Regions from separate parts of the Exiguobacterium sp. SH0S7 genome, predicted to be linked through region 4. Evidence: predicted binding sites of a transcription regulator. Region 4 holds the regulator's gene; each other region holds the start of a gene.
The links. The regulator Rex, encoded in region 4, represses fermentation and respiration genes when NADH is low (regulators of the CRP and FNR family bind a similar motif). The targets are predictions, from matches to a motif close to TTGTGAAATATTTCACAA.
Positions count from the first base shown of each region.

Region 1: the regulator Rex is predicted to act here: its motif matches at 3,336-3,353, upstream of adhE (bifunctional acetaldehyde-CoA/alcohol dehydrogenase).
Region 2: the regulator Rex is predicted to act here: its motif matches at 3,316-3,333, upstream of arcA (arginine deiminase).
Region 3: the regulator Rex is predicted to act here: its motif matches at 3,857-3,874, upstream of pflB (formate C-acetyltransferase).

Region 1 covers NZ_SJVA01000005.1:77,848-83,143, reverse strand. Annotated here, with positions in the region: gene EVJ22_RS09885 (glutamate synthase subunit beta) at 1-251, shown strand, start outside; gene EVJ22_RS09880 (Na+/H+ antiporter family protein) at 400-1,719, opposite strand; gene EVJ22_RS09875 (YebC/PmpR family DNA-binding transcriptional regulator) at 1,867-2,580, opposite strand; gene EVJ22_RS09870 (MarR family winged helix-turn-helix transcriptional regulator) at 2,660-3,106, opposite strand; gene adhE (bifunctional acetaldehyde-CoA/alcohol dehydrogenase) at 3,493-5,296, shown strand, end outside.
Region 2 covers NZ_SJVA01000004.1:97,486-102,781, reverse strand. Annotated here, with positions in the region: gene arcD (arginine-ornithine antiporter) at 1-799, opposite strand, end outside; gene argF (ornithine carbamoyltransferase) at 853-1,881, opposite strand; gene arcA (arginine deiminase) at 1,898-3,127, opposite strand; gene mgtE (magnesium transporter) at 3,463-4,821, shown strand; gene EVJ22_RS08670 (solute:sodium symporter family transporter) at 4,965-5,296, shown strand, end outside.
Region 3 covers NZ_SJVA01000006.1:96,419-101,714, reverse strand. Annotated here, with positions in the region: gene EVJ22_RS10825 (NAD(P)-dependent malic enzyme) at 1-710, shown strand, start outside; gene pflA (pyruvate formate-lyase-activating protein) at 751-1,467, opposite strand; gene pflB (formate C-acetyltransferase) at 1,524-3,770, opposite strand; gene EVJ22_RS10810 (hypothetical protein) at 4,131-4,553, shown strand; gene EVJ22_RS10805 (DEAD/DEAH box helicase) at 4,608-5,296, shown strand, end outside.
Region 4 covers NZ_SJVA01000007.1:98,663-103,958, forward strand. Annotated here, with positions in the region: gene EVJ22_RS11585 (hypothetical protein) at 1-1,560, opposite strand, end outside; gene tatC (twin-arginine translocase subunit TatC) at 1,704-2,492, opposite strand; gene EVJ22_RS11595 (twin-arginine translocase TatA/TatE family subunit) at 2,496-2,714, opposite strand; gene EVJ22_RS11600 (redox-sensing transcriptional repressor Rex) at 2,714-3,370, opposite strand; gene EVJ22_RS11605 (ABC-F family ATP-binding cassette domain-containing protein) at 3,520-5,296, shown strand, end outside.

The DNA of each region.
Region 1 (5,296 bases), on a different contig from region 4:
CAGTTAAGACGTATCCGGCCGACCTCGTCCTCGTCGCCATCGGTTTTGAACGTCCTGAATCCGAATTACGCAAACTTGGCGTCGAAGCGAAGCAAGACTACGTTTCGAACGTGGACGGCGTCTTCGTCGCCGGGGACGCGAGACGCGGACAAAGCTTGATCGTCTGGGCAATCCGCGAAGGGCGAGAAGTCGCTGAAACGGTCGACGCTTACTTGGAGGCTTGTCAATCTCGTCTAAAAACTTCATCATAAAAAGGAGCGACGCGATGTCGCTCCTTTTTAGATTGATCAATAGGAGGAGTCAGAGATGCTAACAGAAGTCCTCATGTATACGGGTTTTTGGTTTTTACTCGTGCTCGTCTTGCTCGGCACGATTTACGCGCGGCGTAACCGGAAGTGATTATAATACCATCGCGGCGATCAAGCCGAAGACGATGAGCGGGATGTTGTAGTGGAGGAACGTCGGCCAGACCGTCTCACGCAAGTGGTCGTGTTGCCCGTCCGCGTTCAAACCGCTCGTCGGTCCGAGCGTCGAATCACTCGCCGGGCTACCGGCGTCACCGAGTGCTCCGGCCGTTCCGATGATGGCGATCGTCGCCTCGACCGAGAAGCCGTACTGGATACATAACGGCACGAAGATAGCGGCGATGATCGGTATGGTCGAAAAGCTCGAGCCGATACCGAGTGTGATGACGAGACCGACGAGGAGCATGACGAGGGCGGCGAGGAACTGCGAGTCACCCATCAAGTTGCTTGCTCCGCTCACGAGCGGTTCAATCGCACCCGTTTCACGGATGACGGCGGCGAATCCGCTCGCGGCGATCATGACGAAACCGATGAAGGCCATCATGCGCATGCCGCTCGTAAAGATATCGTCCGCTTCTGACCAAGGGATGAGACGGAAGAGCGTCAACAGGATCAAACCGGTCACGGCCGAAGCGATCATCGATTCGGTCTGTAATTGAACGACCAAGACGACCAAGACGACGATCGCCGTCAACCAAATCTTCATGTTGCTCAACGTGCGGACCTCATAGTCGCTCGGACCGAGTTGGATCGTTTCATACGACCGCGGTTTCCGGTAGTGGAAGAAAGCGGTGATGAGTCCGACGAGCATACCGAGTGCCGGGATGGCCATGATGCTGACGATATTGACGTCACCGACAGCCATCCCGTTCGTCTCGACGTTCGGGAGCAAAATCTCGTTCAAGTAGATGCCGCCGAAGCCGACCGGTAGCAACATGTACGGTGTGACAAGCCCGAACGTGAGGATCGTCGCGACGAGCCGGCGATCGAGTTTCAACTCATTGAACAAGACGAGTAACGGCGGTACGACGATCGGGATGAAGGCGATGTGGATCGGTAAGACGTTCTGTGAGCTGATAGCGAGTAAGAGCAGCAGCGACAGCAGTAACGCTTTGACGCGACCGACACTCTTGCCGGTCACATCACGGCCAGACATGCTGATCAACCGTTCAGCCAGGACGTCAGGCAGGCCGGTCTTTGACAAGCCGACAGCGAACGCACCAAGCAGGGCGTAGCTGAGGGCGATCGTGGCACCGCCACCAAGCCCGTCGCTGAAAGCGGTCAACGTGTCGTTGAAACCGAGTCCTCCGACAAGTCCACCGACGATGGCGGCGAGGATGAGCGATAAGACGATATGGACACGACTGATCGCGAGAGCAAATAAGACAATGACAGCTAATAATACAGCATTCATGAGTTCCAACACCTTTCGAATCATAAGTTCTTTCTCTTGTTATCACTTTAATACGATAAAGACTTTTGAAATTTAACATACGTTTTATGACTTGTCAAATCATGAAAACAAAAAAAGCGACAACTTCGAAAAGTTATCGCTTCTTCATCATAGTTCGACGTTATGGTACACCTGACGAACGTCTTCTAAGTCTTCGAGTACGTCGAGCAGTTTCTCGAATTGCTCTTTCGACGCTTCGTCGAGTTCGACTTCGTTTTGCGGTAGCATCGTCAGCTCGGCGACTTCGAACGTCTCCACACCCGCCGCTTTGAACGCGGTCTGGACGGCATGGAATTCTTCCGGCTCGGCATAGACGATGACCGTCTCGTCTTCTTCGATGACGTCACGGACATCGAGGTCGTGCTCCATCATGAGTTCGAGCACGTCGTCTGCTGTCATCCCGCCGACACCGATGACGGCCGTCGCATCGAACATATACGCTACCGACCCGCTGACGCCCATGTTACCACCGTTCTTGCCGAACGCGGCCCGAACTTCAGAGGCGGTCCGGTTGACGTTGTTCGTGAGCGTGTCGACGATGAGCATCGACCCGCTCGGCCCAAAGCCCTCATAGCGGAGTTCGTCGAAGTTCTCTTCGTCGCCGCCTTTCGCTTTGTCGATGGCCCGGTCGATGATCGCTTTCGGGACGTTATACGTCTTCGCGCGCTCGACGACGAACTTGAGCGATTGGTTCAATTCCGGATCAGGTTCACCTTGGCGGGCGACGATGTAGATCTCGCGGCCGAACTTCGCGTAGATACGACTCGTATTGGCGTCTTTAGACGCCTTTTTCTCTTTAATGTTGTTCCATTTACGACCCATTACGTGTCATCTCACTTTCCATTGTTCGATAGATTCACTGTCGATTATATAAGAAGAAGCGAGCGTTGACGAGAGAAAATCATCCCTCGCTCTTGTCCATCTTCTCAACGATCTCGGTCAGCGTCTTTAAACTGTCGATCAAGCGGTCGGTCTCATCCTCATCGAGGAACGCTAACCGATCCTCGAACAGGCGCCGAAACGAGTCGCGCCGCTCGAGGAGCACACGCTCTCCTTGGTCGGTCAATTGGTTCCAGATGACACGGCGGTCGCGCTCGTCAGGGACACGTGTAATATACCCTTCGTCGACGAGCTTCGTGATGAGCGGCGTCACGTTCGGCGGGGCAATCGATAACGTCTCACTAATTTGTCCGTTCGTGACCGCGCCTTCATCCTCAATCAACATCAGTAGATGAAAGTGAGAGAAGTTCAAGTTCGGGATTTGCGGGAGGTCGGAGCGGCGGAGCAGTTTTCTTCTGATTAATGGGATCAGTTTCACAAACTGATCGGCTGCATCTTGTCTTGGCATAGTCATAGTCACTTCCTAGTCAGGTTCTTTCTTCATTATACACGACCACAGGCGGGGTGGACGAGCAATCATCGGACTGTGAGCATTTACACACCGATTCCGCCAAACTAATGACACAAACAATGTAAGCGTTTACATATGGATTTGTCCTTGTTTTCATGAAAACGCATACGATTTTACTGAGCTGATCTGTAAAAATCAAGACCTATCCTCAAACAGCAAAAAAATATTGTGAAAGAGTTCACATTGTTGTCACGCACAAATTGAATAAAACGGTGTATTCTATGAATGTGAAGGAAAGCACAAACTCTTATCAGGCAAACCGATTATCCCGTGCTCTCCATCAAGTCAGAAGATCAGCTCTCATTCATGAGGAGGAAACCAACATGGCAGTTAAAGAGAAAGCAGTAGTGGAAACATCAGCAGAACAGATGGTCGACACGCTCGTCAAGCAAGCGCACACGGCACTCGACACGTTGATGACGTTTGACCAAGAGAAAATCGACACGATCGTCCAAGCGATGGCGTTAGCCGGACTCGAGCAACACGTCGTACTCGCTAAACATGCATATGAAGAAACAGGTCGCGGTGTGTTTGAAGACAAGATGATCAAAAACATCTTTGCGACAGAATATATTTTCAACTCACTTCGCGGTGAGAAAACGGTCGGCGTCATCGAAGACGATGAGCAAAACGGCATCACGTACATCGCCGAGCCGGTCGGTGTCGTCGCCGGGGTCACACCGGTCACGAACCCGACATCAACGACGATGTTCAAAGCGATCATCGCCATCAAAACACGTAACCCGATCATTTTCGGCTTCCACCCGTCAGCACAACAATGTTCAAGTGCAGCGGCCCGTGTCCTTCGTGACGCGGCAATCGCAGCAGGTGCACCGGAACATTTGATCCAATGGGTCGAAAAACCGTCACTCGACGCGACGAAAGCACTCATGAACCACCCAGGCGTGGCCATGGTACTCGCAACAGGCGGCGCGGCAATGGTGAAGTCGGCTTACTCGACAGGTAAACCAGCGCTCGGCGTCGGACCTGGTAACGTCCCGGCTTATATCGACAAGACAGCGAAAGTAAAACGCGCCATCTCGGACGTCATCTTATCGAAAACGTTCGATAACGGCATGATCTGTGCATCAGAACAAGCGATCATCGTCGACCAAGAAGTATATGAAGACGTGAAGCGTGAAATGACAGCGCTCGGCTGCTACTTCTGCTCACCTGAAGAAAAAGCCAAACTCGAAACACTCGTCATCAAGACAGACACATGTGCGGTCAACCCTGAGATCGTCGGGAAACCGGCAGCATGGATCGCCGAGAAAGCTGGACTCAGCGTCCCGGCCGACACGAAAATCTTGATCGCTGAACTCGAGACGGTCGGTGCGACAGAACTGCTCTCACACGAGAAGCTCAGCCCGGTGCTCGGCGCTTATAAAGTTCAATCACGAGAAGAAGGCTTCGCCATCGCTGAGAAAATGCTTGAAATCGGTGGTCTCGGCCATACAGCCGCAATCCACTCGACAGACGACGACGCGATCCTCGCGTTCGGACTTCGCATGAAAGCTTGCCGCATCATCGTCAACTCGCCAACGGCACACGGCGGTATCGGTGACCTTTACAACGAAATGACACCATCACTCACACTCGGTTGTGGGTCGTACGGTAAAAACTCCGTCTCTGAGAACGTGACGGCGAAACATCTACTCAACGTGAAAAAGGTGGCGAGACGTCGCGTGAATATGCAATGGTTTAAAGTCCCTGAAAAAATTTACTTCGAGAAAAACTCGGTTCAATACTTGCAGTCGCTCACGTCAAAAAAACGAGCAATGATAGTCACAGACGAAATGATGGTCAAACTCGGATTTGCTGATAAAGTCATCAAAAACTTGCCGGCCGGTGTTGACTACCGCATCTTCGACCAAGTCGAACCAGATCCATCGGTCGAGACGGTCATGGCCGGAGCTGAGGCGATGCGCCAATTCCAACCAGACATGATCATCGCGCTCGGTGGTGGTTCACCGATGGATGCCGCGAAAGGGATGTGGCTCTTCTACGAACGTCCAGAAGAGAAGTTCTCAAACCTTCGCCAGAAGTTCATGGATATCCGCAAACGGACGTACAAGTTCCCGACGCTCGGCAACAAGTCGATGTTCGTCGCGATCCCGACGACGTCAG
Region 2 (5,296 bases), on a different contig from region 4:
TGATCGAGATGAGCAAGTAAATGACGAGCGTGCCGAGTAAGCCGATGACGGTCGCTTTCCCGACGTCCGAGCGCTTACGGGCCCGGCCCGATAAGACGACCGCCCCTTCGACACCGATGAATACCCAAAGCGTGACGAGCATCGTCGACACGACTTGGTCTCTCACACTGCCCCATGAGAAGAAGCCTTGGCCCCAAAAGTCGAACGTGAAGTTATCGATATTGAAGAAGAACAAGGTGATGGTGATAAAGGCAAAAATCGGAACGAGTTTCGCAATCGTCGTGATGATGTTGATCATCGATGCTTCGTGGATACCTCGTAAAATCAACGAGTGTACGAGCCAGAGCATGATGGAGGCGCCGATAATCGAGGCGATGTTTTGACCACCTTCAAAGATTGGGAAAAAGTAACCGACCGAGCTGAACAATAATGTGGCGTAGGCGACGTTACCGAGCCAAGCGGATAACCAATAGCCCCACGCCGAGTTGAAGCCGACGAACTGGCCAAAGCCGGCGCGAGCGTAACTGTATACCCCGCCGTCTAGGTCAGGGCGACGCATCGTCAAGTTCTGAAAACTGAGACCGAGCGTGATAATCCCGATACCGGTAATGACCCATCCAATCAAAATAGCTCCGGCGTTCGCGCCTTGGGCCAAATCGGCCGCCAAGTTGAAGGCGCCCCCTCCAATCATCGAACCGACGACGAGGGCTGTCAGTGCACCAAGACCTAACCGTTGATCTTTTTTGCCAGGACTCGCCCCAGCCGAACCACTTGAGTCATGATCTAATTTAGTAGACATCTAACTCATCCCTTTCGTTTAGTACGAATGAGGAGGACATGCCTCCTCGTTCGTCAGCGTTCGAGCCATTCAAACGTATCGGTGAGTGTCGCCGCCATGACGGCTTTGATCGTGTGCATCCGATTTTCCGCCTGATCGAACACGTATGAATGGCGGCTGCGGAACACCTCGTCGGTCACTTCCATCTCTTTCAGACCATATTGTTCATGAATCGCTCGCCCGACCTCGGTCTCTAAATCGTGGAACGCCGGCAGGCAATGCAGAAACATGACGTCTTTATTTCCGGTCTTCTCGACCATGTCCATATTCACTTGGTACGGATGAAGGAGCTTGATCCGCTCTTCATATTCAGCTTCTTCGCCCATCGATACCCACACATCGGTATAGATGACGTCCGCATCGGCGACAGCTTCGTCGATGCTCTCCGTCAAGGTGATGCGTGCTCCCGTTTCGGTTGCGACCGAACGCGCGTAATCGACGACCTCGTCAGACGGCCAGAGCGATTTCGGCGCACAGATTCGCATGTCCATGCCGACTTTGGCACCACCAATCAACAGCGTGTTGCCCATATTGTTGCGTCCATCTCCAACGTAGACGAAACGAATGCCAGCCAAATCACCTTTTTGTTCTTTGACGGTCAAGAAGTCGGCCAAAATTTGCGTCGGATGATACAAGTCCGTCAAACCGTTCCAAACTGGGACCCCGCCATCCCGTGCAAGACCTTCCACCGTTTCGTGAGCGAAGCCACGGAATTGGATGCCGTCGAACATGCGTCCAAGCACGATTGCCGTATCACGGACCGATTCTTTTTTTCCGAACTGGATATCCGATTTCCCGAGGTATTCAGGATGCATGCCGAGGTCGATTGCCGCAACGGTGAACGCACAGCGCGTCCGTGTCGACGGTTTTTCAAACAAGAGCGCCACGTTCTTGCCTTCACAAATCCGGTGGGGAATCCCTTGTTTCTTTTGACGTTTGAACGCTGCCGACAAGTCGATCAAGTAGTTCAGTTCGTCCCGCGAAAACTCGTTAAGCGATAAGAAATGACGACCTTTCAAATCAAAGTTGAACGTTGTGGACATGTGTTTCTCCTCCTCGTTAAATATCTTCACGGATAATCGGACAACTCATACAACGTGGGCCTCCACGGCCTCGTGATAACTCACTCGACATGATTTCGATGACTTCGACCCCTTCTGAACGGAGCAGCTCGTTCGAAACATAGTTCCGGTCATACGTAACGACGACACCCGGGGCGATTGCGAGCGTGTTCGACCCATCGTTCCATTGCTCGCGCGCCGCAGCGATTGGGTCGCCCCCACCACATGGGATCAACACGATTTCCTCTAGACCGAGAGCTGATTTCAACACTTTCAACAAATCAGTGTGTTGCGTGATGTGTAGCTCACCTTCTGCGTTCAACGTCAGTTCGAAGATGTTCATCTTGCCGCCCGGTCCTTGAATGAACGGATGGATCGTGAACTTATCGTGGTCGACCATCGTGAAGACGGTATCAAGGTGCATGAACGCACGCGACTTCGGAATCTCGATGGCGATGACTTTCTTGAACGTGCCTCCGTTCGCGAGCAAGTTGAGGGCGACGCGCTCGATTCCTTGGGCGGTCGTCCGTTCCGATATCCCGATGGCGACGACTTCCTTTGATAGGACGAGTTCGTCCCCGCCTTCCATCGCGAACCGGTAATCACGATCCGACCAGATCGGGATGTCGTGCTTCGCAAAGCGCGGATGATATCTCATAATATATTGTGTGAACAGTGATTCGCGGCGACGCGCCGGTTCTTTCATGCGATTGATCGACAAGCCGTTCCCAATCGCCGCGGCCGGGTCGCGCGTAAAGTACAGGTTCGGCATCGGGTCGAGAAAGAACGGATACGTGTCCTCGATCATCTCGTGCAGATGACGGCGCTTTTCGCGCTTGATCTCGGTTTTACGGATGCCGGCCATGACCGTCTCGATCAACTGTTCGTTATCATAAGCGAGTAAATACTCTTTGAGCGTCTCGTATGATCCGTTAATATTTGATTTTGATTCCGAAAGAATGTCGGCGACGAATCGTTCACGTACGCCAGGCAGCGATAACGTCTCTGCCATCAAGTTTTCTAAATAGAGCACCTCGACGCCCCGGTTTTGCAGCACGCTCGCAAAGTAGTCGTGCTCTTTTTGAATGACCGGCAAATGTGGAATGTCGTCGAACAGGAGTCGTTCCAAATACTCCGGCGTCAAATTCTCAAGTTCGCGTCCTGGACGCTTCAATAGCACAGTCTTTAGTTCACCAATTTCTGAATACACGTGAATCGGATGTTTCAGCGTCGTATCCCGTGCGGTCAATTGATCCGTCATCGATATCATCTCGCTTCCTCCTAGTGATTCGGGTGTGTTTCTACCCTTACATTATCAACTTACCCGATTCCGAGGCGGGTAATTCCGACGTTCTGATTGTGGTCGATTCCACAAAAAAATGGATACAATATGAGTCAAATTGAATGAACAAACGGTTGTGAATCAATGAACAAGGAGAGGGCGACGGTTGGGATGTATACACGATGTATGAATTGTGAATAAAATCCATTATTTTTTCTTTTCAAATTAAGGTACGATAACGACAGGATACGAAAAATGACTTAAGAAAAGGAAGTGAGTCGATGGCCATCGAACGTACAGAACGCGCGCGTCATGAAGCCCAAGTGACAGCCCTCATCCAAAAAGGGGATCCGGTCGATTTCCGCGACGTGTTTTTAACACTTCACCCGGGTGAACAGGGCGACATCTTCATCGAACTTAACCAACCCGATCGGGCGTTTGTATACAGCGCTCTATCACCGGAAGAGTACACCGATTTATTTGAAAAATTAGAGCTCGATGAACAACAGCAGTTCATCCAAGAAATGCCGCGCCCGTATGCGGTCAGCGTCTTGAACGATATGTTCTCGGATAATGCCGCCGACCTCATGACCGAACTTCCGGACGATTTCATGAACGAACTGTTCGAGCAGATGGACGAGACCGAGGCGACCGAGGTCAAGGACTTGATGCGCTATCCGGACGATACGGCCGGCGCCATCATGACGACCGAGTTCATCGTGCTACAGGCCGACAAAACGATCGGGGCGACACTCGAAGAGTTGCGTGACCTCGGTCCTGAAGCTGAGACGATTTACTATTTATATGTAATCGATGCAGACCGACGTCTCGTCGGCGTCGTGTCGCTCCGTGACTTGATCGTTTCCCCGCTCGACCATCTCATCGCCGATATCATGGGGCGGCGGGTCGTTTCGGCCCACGTCATGGCCGATCAAGAAGACTTGGCCCGAACCGTCCAAAAGTATGACTTGCTCGCGCTCCCGGTCATCGATAGCGATGATCACTTGCTCGGCATCATCACCGTCGACGACGTCATGGACGTCATCGAACGCGAGACGACCGAAGACTTTGAAGAGCTGTCCGCAACGAAAGGCTCGTCTGACATCAACATGGGCCCGGTCGAGGCCGCGAAAAAACGTGCCCCTTGGATCATCAGCCTCATGTTCCTCGGGATGATCACCGCATCGACGATCGGTGGATTTGAAGATACGCTTGAGACGATCGTTTTGCTCGCCGTCTTCATGCCACTCGTCATGGGGTCGGCCGGAAACGCCGCCACCCAGTCGCTCGTCGTCGCCGTACGTTCGATCGCACTAGGCACGATCAACCGGAAAAATGTCGCCAAGATGATTCGCCGGGAGTTCGGAACTGGTGTCCTGCTTGGACTGGCCTGTATGGTCGTTATTTTCGGGGTCATCACGGTCCTGTACGATAGCGCCTTGATCGGCATGATCGTCGGCTTGTCGATTTTCGCCTCACTGAGCGTTGCCACGATTGTCGGTACACTCGTCCCGCTCTTGATCAACCGCCTGAAACTCGATCCGGCCGTGGCCTCGGGTCCATTCATCACGACGGTCGTGGACAATCTCGGATTGCTCATCTACTTCACTGTCGCCACTTCATTGCTTCGCTTTTTCTGACACCTGACGTTTCAGGTGTCTTTTTTCGTGTGAGCTTTGTTACGGTTTGTTTACAAAAGCGATGATGGGAAATAATTATCGTGCCAGGTGGGTAATTACGAAAAGTACTTATAGATAAGAAGTAATACAAGGAGGGATAAATCGTGACGATTCAACAAGTTATATACATATTAGTGACCGGAGCCTTATTCATGGGACTCGTCGCTTACGTATCCTATCGCATGACAAAAGGAAAAGTCGACAGCGCCGATGATTATTTCTTGGCCGGTCGCGGGCTGACCGGTCTCTTCATCGCCGGGTCGCTCCTGCTCACAAACTTATCGGCCGAGCAGTTGATCGGCTTGAACGGACAGTCGTTCGCCGGCAACATGTCGGCGATGGCATGGGAAGTGACGGCTGGGATTGCCGCCATCATCATGGCACTATTCCTACTGCCACGCTTTCTCGGCATCGGGATCACGACGATCCCTGAGTT
Region 3 (5,296 bases), on a different contig from region 4:
TCAACGCACTCCGTTTAGTCGACAAAGCGATGCCTGAACTGCGTGTCGTCATGAACGGAGCCGGGGCCGCCGGAATCGCCATCGCCAAGCTGCTCAAGCGCTTCGGCGTAAAGGACCTCGTCATCTGTGATACGAAAGGTGCGATCTATGAAGGACGCGCCGACGGCATGAACCCGTTCAAAGACCAGATCGCCAAGGCGACGAACCGGAAGCTCCACGTCGGCACGCTCTCAGACGTGCTCGAGGGGGCCGACGTCTTCATCGGTGTCTCGGCCGCAGGTGCCGTCACCGAGGACATGGTCCGCTCGATGGCCACAGATTCGATCATCTTCGCCCTCGCGAACCCGGTGCCGGAGATTATGCCGGACCGCGCGACTTCCGCAGGGGCCCGCATCGTCGCGACCGGTCGCTCGGACTTCGCCAACCAAGTGAACAACGTCCTCGCCTTCCCCGGTATTTTCCGTGGGGCGCTCGACGTCCGGGCGTCAGAGATCAACGAAGAGATGAAAGAAGCGGCCGTCCATGCGATTGCCGACTTGTTGACAGAGGACGATCTCGCGAACGGCATCGTCATCCCGAGCCCGTTCGACGAGCGGGTCGCACCGGCCGTCGCAATCGCCGTCGCGAAGACTGCTGTCGAGACAGGTGTCGCCAACCGTCCGCTCGACGAGGACGCCATTCGCCGCCACGTACGTGATAAGCGGCTATAACACGAAAAACTGCGCAGACCATAACGGTCTGCGCAGTTTTTTAGACTGTACCTTGTAAGATTCCTTCCGCCCACTCGACTTCTTCCGTCGTCGGTGGTTTGATGCCTTTTAACGGATAGTCGAGGCCGAGCGCCTCCCATTTATAGACGCCCATCTCATGATACGGCAAGATTTCGACTTTCTCGACGTGGTCGAGTTTTTGAATGAACGCCGCCGTGCGCCGGAGCGACCCTTCGTCAAGCGTCCATTCCGGGACAAGGACGTGGCGAATCCACATTTTCGTTCCGCGCTCGGATAAGTGTTCAGCAAGCGCGAGCGTGTTGGCGTTGCTCCGTCCTGTCAGTTTCTTGCACATGTCGTCATCGATGTGTTTAATATCGAGCAAGACGAGGTCGGTATGGTCTAAGATGGCGTCAAGGTTAGGGGGACGGAGTGCACCCGACGTATCGAGCGTCGTGTGGAGCCCATGTTTTTTCGCTTCACGCAACAGCGCTTCTAAAAACTCTGGCTGCGCGAGCGGATCGCCCCCTGAAATTGTAATGCCGCCTTTTGATGCTTCCATGAACGGACGATAGCTGAGCGCTTCTTGAATGACGTCCTCGGCCGAACGATGGTTATTCTTTTTAAAATCCCACGTATCAGCGTTGTGGCAATACAAGCAGCGAAGCGCACAACCTTGCAAAAAGACGATAAAACGAATTCCCGGGCCGTCAACGGTTCCAAACGATTCGACCGAGTGTACATATCCCATTGTCATCGAGATGACCTCCTAACGAATGAGCGGCCTTCAAGCGAAGGCCGCCAAGCCTTTACTTATAATGAACCGTGGAACGTCCGGTTGATGACGTCGATCTGTTGCTCGCGTGTCAACTTGATGAAGTTGACGGCGTAACCTGATACGCGGATCGTGAGCTGCGGATACTCTTCTGGATGTTCCATGGCGTCGAGCAACGTCTCACGGTTGAAGACGTTGACGTTCAAGTGGTGACCTTTGTGCTCGCCACCCATATAGCCGTCAAGAAGTGCCGCCAAGTTAAGTTCACGTGCGACGTCTTCTTTACCGAGTGCTTTCGGTACGATCGAGAACGTGTATGAGATACCGTCTTGCGCATGTTCGAACGGAAGTTTAGCGACTGACGAGAGCGACGCTGCCGCTCCTTTCGTATCGCGTCCGTGCATCGGGTTCGCACCCGGTGCGAACGGCTCACCAGCACGACGGCCGTCCGGTGTATTTCCTGTTTTCTTGCCGTAGACGACGTTCGACGTGATCGTCAAGACCGATTGCGTATGAAGCGCGTCGCGGTACGTTTTGTGTTTTCGGACTTTTTCCATGAACGATTTCGTAAGTTCGACAGCGATCGCGTCGACACGGTCATCGTTGTTCCCGAATTTCGGGAAGTCGCCTTCTGTTTCAAAGTCGACGGCGATGCCGAATTCATTTCGGACCGGTTTGACCGTCGCATATTTGATTGCTGACAAGCTGTCCGCCGTCACCGAAAGGCCAGCGATACCACAAGCCATCGTCCGTAAGATTTCAGGGTCGTGGAGCGCCATTTCAATCCGTTCGTATGCATATTTATCATGCATGAAGTGAATGACGTTGAGTGTGTTGACGTAAAGCTCTGCGAGCCAGTCGAGCGTCCGGTCGAAGTCAGCGTACACTTTGTCGTACGTGAGGACGTCTTCTGTGTTCATGTCCCAAGCCGGAGCGATTTGATCGCCGCTCTTCTCATCGCGTCCACCGTTCATGCTGTAGAGGAGTGCTTTCGCCATATTGGCACGGGCCCCGAAGAACTGCATCTGTTTGCCGATCTTCATCGGTGACACACAGCAGGCGATGCCGTAATCGTCACCAAACTCTGGAAGCATGAGGTCGTCGTTCTCGTATTGGATCGCCGACGTCTCAATTGACATCTTCGCGCAATATTGTTTGAATCCTTCCGGTAATTTCGTCGACCAAAGTACCGTCAAGTTCGGTTCTGGTGCCGGGCCGAGGTTTGTGAGCGAGTGAAGGAAACGGAACGAGCTCTTCGTGACGTTCGAACGGCCATCCTCACTCATCCCACCGATTGATTCCGTGACCCACGTTGGATCTCCAGAGAACAATTCGTTATAGTCAGGCGTCCGCAAGAATTTGACGATGCGGAGTTTCATGATGAAGTGATCGACGATTTCTTGGACGTCTGACTCTGTCAAACGGCCCGCCGCCATGTCACGCTCAGCGTACACGTCAAGGAATGTCGATACGCGTCCGAGAGACATCGCCGCACCGTTTTGTTCTTTGACAGCTGCAAGGTAAGCGAGATATACCCATTGATAGGCTTCTTGCGTCGTTTCAGCCGGGCGACCGAGGTCGAATCCGTAAGCAGCGCCGAGTTGTTTCAATTCTTGAAGGGCACGAAGCTGTTCAGACATCTCTTCCCGCGTCCGAATGTCTGCTTCCGAGAGGAAACCGCCATTGTTCGCCAAATCTTTTTTACGCTCGGCAATCAAGAAGTCTAAACCGTACAAGGCAACGCGACGGTAGTCACCGATGATCCGACCACGTCCGTATGCGTCTGGGAGACCTGTGATGATCCCTGACTTACGTGCTGCCCGCATCTCTGGTGTGTAGGCATCGAAAACACCTTGGTTGTGTGTTTTACGAATGTCTGAATAGATTTTTGTGATTTCAGGATTTGGTTCGAAGCCGTATGACTCGAGCGCGGCGTCGACCATGCGAATGCCGCCGTTCGGATGAATCGAGCGTTTGAACGGTTCGTCCGTTTGGACACCGACGACTTTTTCAAGGTCTTTATTTAAGTACCCAGGTCCGTGTGAGATGATTGTCGACGGCGTGTTTTGATCGACATCCCAAACGCCCCCGCGTTCCCGTTCTTCTTTCGTCAATTCCATCACTTGTCCCCAAAGACGATTCGTCGCCTCTGTCGGTCCGACTAAGAAACGGTCATCCCCTGTATACTCGTGGCGGTTCAAGCGGATAAATTCACCGACATTCACTTCGTTCGTCCACTGTCCAGGAACAAATCCTGACCAGGCTGATTTAATTTCAGTTGCCATTATGGTCACTCCTCATAGTTGAGATAACTGCCTGATTCCTTATAATATGAGTGTACGTGAAAACGTGAACAATATGTTTTACATTCTTGTGAAAGTTGTAACAATCTCATGAACATTGGTGTTATGCCGTTTTTGTAAGCGCTATTTTATCTGTTATAGTCATTTTTTAACTTACATAGAAACAGACGAATCCCTGTCCGTTCACGTTCTTGTTAATCCTGTATTATCTTTAAAGAGTTGTGAAAAATCATACAGTTTTTGTAGTGACTTAACTCACAGGTTCGGGATAGAACTTGAATTTTTGCCTTATATCGAGCACAATGGAAGCAGAACATTGTAGAAGAGGAAGGGGTTCTTCCCATGACGTATGAACCATTAACAGCCGAGCATAACTTAAAAGCCGGTGACCGCATCTCCCTTAAAGTCGAAGAGGCTGGAGACAAGCGCGACGGATTTATCACAGAATTTGAAGAAAAAGGCTTTTGGATTCGCTTTGATGACGATATCGAGAATGAAGATTTCATTGATTTCCGTGACCATTTAATCGTCGCACTCGTGTCGCGTCCAATCGACGTCGCGACGACGTATCCAGAACTAAACGCCTATTCAAAATTGCTTAAAGAATTGGAATACCGCGTGTATCAAGGCTTCACGGTCGAAGGTGTCGAAGCCTCGCCTGAGCACATCGACGTGCACATCAAACTCGTCGAGGACGGACAAGTGTACACACAGACGCTCCGTTCATCAATTGACCAAGACACTGAACATGTTCGCTATATTTGAACCAGGGAGCGCTTATGCTTCCTTTGTTTTTGCCCAACGATAAGGAGAACTGATATGAACTTTACAAAACCATTCATTAACGAAGCCTGGGAACGCCTTGGCTTTAACGAACCGATGCCGGTCCAAGCGGAAGCGTTCCCGCCCCTTTTAGAAGGAAAAGACGTCACGATTGAAGCGCCGACAGGAACAGGTAAGACACTCGCTTATCTTTTACCCGCTATTGAAAAAATCGATGCCTCGAACGACCGGATCCAAGTCGTCATCGTCGCACCGACGCGCGAACTCGTCATGCAGATCCAAACGGTGGCGCAACGTTTCACCGAAAAAGGTGACGTCCGGATCGCCTCGTTCATCGGCGGCGTCGAACTGAAGCGCCAAATCGATCGCTTGAAGAAAAAACCGCATTTGATCGTCGGGACACCAGGACGTCTCGTTGAATTGATCGAGAAGAAAAAACTCAAACTGCACGAAACGCATACGATCGTGCTCGATGAAGCCGATCAAATCATCGACAGCGGATTGACGGAAGCGGCCGAGCGCATCATCAACCATACGGCGCACGAGCATCAAATCTCACTCGTCTCGGCGACATTGACGGACACGCTTCAAGCATGGGCTGCCCCGTTCTTGAAAGAACCGATTCACGTGAAGGTCGAACGGACTGTCAGTGCTCAAGTGACGTACGGCTATATGTTGACGACACGTCGCTATAAGCCAGAACTGCTTCGTCGCCTGTCACACGT
Region 4 (5,296 bases):
TTCGTAGTATTTCCCACTGCGAATCAACACATCCACCGAGGCGTTCGGCGTCGTTTTTAACGTGACACCTGAAGTGACGGTTTTCGTCAGAACCGAGATGCCGTTAGGTGACGTCTCCTCACTCTCCTTGACCGTCTGAAGTTCGATTGGTTCGGCGTACACGCCAGACTTACTACCGATTTTCACGGTCACGCGAGACCCCGGTGTGAACCAACGCGCCGGTTGCCACGTATAGCGCCCTGATTCATCTGATTGGACCGTCGTCGATTGATAGTTCAACAATGAATCCGATGAATTCGATTGATACAAGTTTTTCGTCACGCTGACAAACACCGGCGTGTTCGGTGCCGTCTTCCCGCTGATTGGGCCTAAGACACCGGTTGGCGGGTCGAGCGTGAGCGGCACATATTTCGATGCCCATAAGTCTAACCGTCGCTCAAAATCGTTCCACTTAAAAATCATGTCATACGATTCATTCGTCTGTAGCGTCAGTTTCCCTTGCTCCCAAACGAATGGATCGTCTTGATAGGCTAAACGTGCAGTCAGCTCAGTCCATGGAATCGGTAAGGCTGTTCCATCGACGAGTGTCGCCGTTCCGCTGACCTCATAGGGACGACCTACCTCATAGCGAGTCGTCGTTTTCGGAACATTAATATTCAATTGCCATGGCGCTTTCCATAAAGACTCCGGTGTGTAGACCTCCGTCTTCTTCATGCCAAAAACGTACCAAGGACCGTGTTGTCGAATGTCAGCGTCATCAATTGGTGCCTCTTTCCACTCATTCGTGCTGACGTTATAACTGACATAGAATGTCGTATACATTTCTCGCGTCATAAAGTAGTAGGTGCCGTCTTTCCACGTAAGATTACTTACGTCTGGCGCATCTTTCTCAATCCATCGTTTCGTCGCCAAATCGAAAATAAACATGTGCTCCGAGTCATCGCTTTTGATTACGAACCATTGATTCGCTTCTTTGATGTGACGGGCCCACTTCACCTGTCCTGAATAGGAACTGATTGTCTCAAGCACTTCTCCTGTAACCGTCCGCTTCGTCACTTGACCGCCGGCGAACGCGAGGACGTTCCCATCGTCGAGCAAACTGTATACCTGACCACTGCCTTTCGTGAGTGATCCGCGAATATCACCTGACATCGATGTGATGATATACTTTTCGTCATCAGCCCATAACATCATTCCTGTTGTTACATTCGTTGAGACGAGTCGATTCTCACTTCCTGCTTCGATTGGGAATGTCGTCGCTACATTCGTACGTATATCCCACATCACCCACTCCGGCCACCCTTTTAACATAAATCGGCCGTCCCCGATCGCATAAATATTATAAGCAGCAGACACTCGAATCGGTAATGTATAGACTTCACCGGTCTTCACATGTACGAGCGTCTCAGGATCTCCCGAGCGCCACACATATTCACTATTTCCTACCACTTCTCCCGCCGGAATAATTTCAGGCTTGGCATAACTATCTGCCCGAACATCTAATCCGGGCGCCGCCACCATGACGAGCACAACGAGTATGCTCCATAACCATTTGTTCATCGTTCTCCTCATTTCTGTTTATGAATACATAACTTTCAAAAATAATCCATTTTTGATTTAACATTACTAATTTTAAGTTGTTTTTTCAAAATTGAATAGCCCTAAATTATAAAAAAAGAACACTCCGTCTCATGACGTAGTGTTCATTTCTCATTCATCTGTTTCATCAAATCCATCTGTTCTTTCACTTGCGCTTCTTTCTCACGTCGGAGCACACCGCGATACGTCACGCGCGAGATCGATAAGCTGATCTCATATAGGAAGAAGAGCGGCAGCGACACCATGAGGTGCGACGTCAAATCCGGCGGCGTGATGAATGCCGCGATGACGAACAAGGCGAAGTAAGCGTACTTCCGAATTTTCGAGAGGAAGTACGGTGTCACGACACCGATGCGTGTCAAGAACATCGTCACGACCGGAAGTTGGAACAACAGCCCGAACGGGATCGTCAGCTGCAACAGGAACGTGAAATAGTTCGTCGCTCCGATGATCTGTGTCAGACCGAGGTCTTGCCCGAGGTCCGTCGAGATATCGAGGACGAGCGGGAACAACCAATAGTAGGCGAATGCGAGACCGATGAGGAACAAGATAAAGATGACCGGGATATAGGCGAGCGTCCATTTTCGTTCATTCGGATGCAGACCAGGTGCGACGAACGCCCACAGTTGATACAGTAGAAATGGACCCGATGCGACGAGCCCGATGACGAGCGCCAAGTTCAAGTAGATCATGAGCGGGTCCGCGACCCCAAAGGCGTTCAGCTCGAGCCCTCGTTCGACGAGGTCCGCCTGCAGATAGGCGAGCACGTACTTGACACTCGGCAAAGCGATCAGAAAGAAGGCAAAGACGACAAATGCCGACAGCATCAGTCGTCTCCGCAGCTCTGTCAAGTGATCGGACAGTGCCCGTTCTTGATCAGGTTGATGGCTCATGGCTTACTGCTCTTTCTTCTCAATTTCTTTCTTGTCGGTCTCGTCGTGCTCTTTCATCATACCGTTCGTGGCATTTTTGAACTCACGGAGCGTCTGCCCTGCTGCCCGGCCGAACTCTGGCAATTTCTTCGGCCCGAAGAGGATGAGCGCGATGATGGCGATGACGAAAATACTGACGCCACCTGGCATACCGACGACGAGTGATGATTGTAGAAATTCCATTATTGATGGACCCCCTCAGCGGATGGATAGTGTTGCATAAAGTAAATGAGCGACTGGAGTTCGATCGACAAGTCGATATGATGGACGCGGACCGTGTCCGGTACAGTCAATCGTGCCGGCGTGAAGTTCAAGATCCCTCGAACGCCATAGCGGACCAAATCATCGGCGACCGGTTGCGCGTAAGCGGACGGGACCGTGAGGATGGCGACATCGATCTTGTTTTGCTTCATGATCTGTTCCATCTCATCGACGTGATGAATCGGGACACCTGACATCGTCGTGCCGACTTTTGTCTCGTCTGCGTCGAACCCGACGACGATATGTGTGTTATTGTTTTTAAGGAAGTTATAGTTGACGAACGCTGTCCCGAGATGACCGACCCCGACCAAGGCGACGTTCGTGATCTCGTCTTGATTCAGCGTCTTACGGAAAAATTCTAACAGATACTGTACGTTATAGCCATATCCCTTTTTACCGAGCGCACCGAAGTATGAGAAGTCACGGCGAATCGTTGCCGAATCGACCTTGACCGCCTCGCTCAGTTCAGCAGAAGAGACACGCTGTTTCCCTGACGAATGTAGGCTTTGGATAAACCGATAGTATAGTGGCAACCGTTTGGCTGTCGCTTGCGGAATCTTTGGTTCGTTTTGACTCAACGGAAAGAGCCTCCTTTTTACGACGCGTTTCAAACGAATCTGATTTCATACACCTTGATTGTAAACGAATTCACATAAGCACTCAATGAATATACCTGAAAAGGGGAAGAAATAAAGTATACTAAACAGAGAGAAAGGGGTTTTTTCACTTGATCCTACTGCAAGTCAACAACTTATCCAAATCGTTCGGCGTCGAGCCGATTTTAGAGAATGTCAAACTAGAAATCCAAGAAGGCGAACGCGTCGCCCTCGTCGGCCGCAACGGCGCCGGCAAGTCGACACTGTTAAAAGTCATCGCCGGCGAGTACAACTATGACTCGGGCGACATCATGAAGCCAAAAGACGTGACGATCGGCTATCTCGCCCAAGACTCAGGATTAGAATCGAACGAGACGATGTGGAACGAGATGCTCACCGTCTTCACCGACTTGATCGAACAAGAGAAGACGCTCCGCCAGATGGAGCAAGACATGGGCTCGGAGCGCATCTTGAACGACCCGGCCGCCTACGAGCGTCTGCTCGCGGCGTATGACGAGGAGCAACACACGTTCAAAGACCGCGGCGGCTATCAGTACGAAGCGACGATCCGCTCGATCTTGCACGGGATGCGGTTTTATCCGGACGACTTCGAACGTCGGATCGATACGCTCTCAGGCGGACAGCGGACACGTCTTGCCTTAGCGAAGATGCTCCTGCAAAGCCCGGACCTGCTCATCTTGGATGAGCCGACGAACCATTTGGACATCGAGACGCTCAGCTGGCTCGAGAAATATTTGAGCGGCTATAAAGGTGCCGTCCTCATCGTCTCCCACGACCGTTACTTCCTCGACCGCGTCGTCTCTGTCGTCTACGAGCTGTCACGCAACCGCAGCCGCCGCTTCGTCGGGAACTATACGAAATTCCTCGAGCAGAAGGCCGCGCTCTACGAGCAAGAGAAGAAACAGTTCGATTCGCAACAAGAAGAGATCGCCAAGATGCAAGACTTCATCCAACGGAACATTGCCCGGGCGACGACGACGAAACGCGCCCAAAGCGTCCGCAAGCGGCTCGAGAAGATCGACCGCATGGACGTGCCGGACGGTGATGAGCGGAGCGCGGTGTTGTCGTTCTCGATCAAACGTCAAAGCGGGAACGATGTGTTGAGCGGCAGCGACCTCGCCATCGGCTACGAAGAACCGATTGCACAGAACTTGCGTTTCCAACTGCAGCGCGGCGAGTCGGTCGCCCTCGTCGGCCCGAACGGGGTCGGCAAATCGACGCTCCTCAAAGTGTTGACGAAACAACAACCACCGCTCACCGGTGACATCCGCTACGGTACCGGCGTCGAGATCGGCTACTACGACCAGGAACAACAGAACTTGTCGGACGCGAACCGCGTCATCGATGAGATTTGGAACGACTGGCCGCTCATGCGCGAGCAAGAAGTCCGCAGTCTACTCGGCCAGTTCTTGTTCAGCGGCGACGACGTCATGAAACGCGTCCAAGAACTATCCGGCGGCGAACGAGCCCGGCTGACGCTCGCCAAGCTCAAGCTCGAGCAACCGAACTTGCTCGTCTTGGATGAGCCGACGAACCACTTGGACCTCGACTCGAAGATGATCCTCGAGAACGCGCTCGTCGACTATCCCGGGACGATCCTGTTCGTCTCCCACGACCGTTACTTCATCGACCGGCTCGCCACGCGTGTCTTAGAGATCACGCCGAACGGCATCGATGAGTACCTCGGCGACTACTCGTATTACGTCGAGAAGAAAGAAGAGCTCGAGGACCTTGCCCGGCTCGCCCGCGAGGAGACGAAACAAGTCGTCGTCAAGAAGCAGCGCGCCGACAAGGAACAGCAGCGCGAAGAACGCCGGTTGAAACAGCGGGTCGAAGAGATCGAGCTGACAATCGAGCGCCACGAAGCTCGGCTTGAAGAAATCGAGC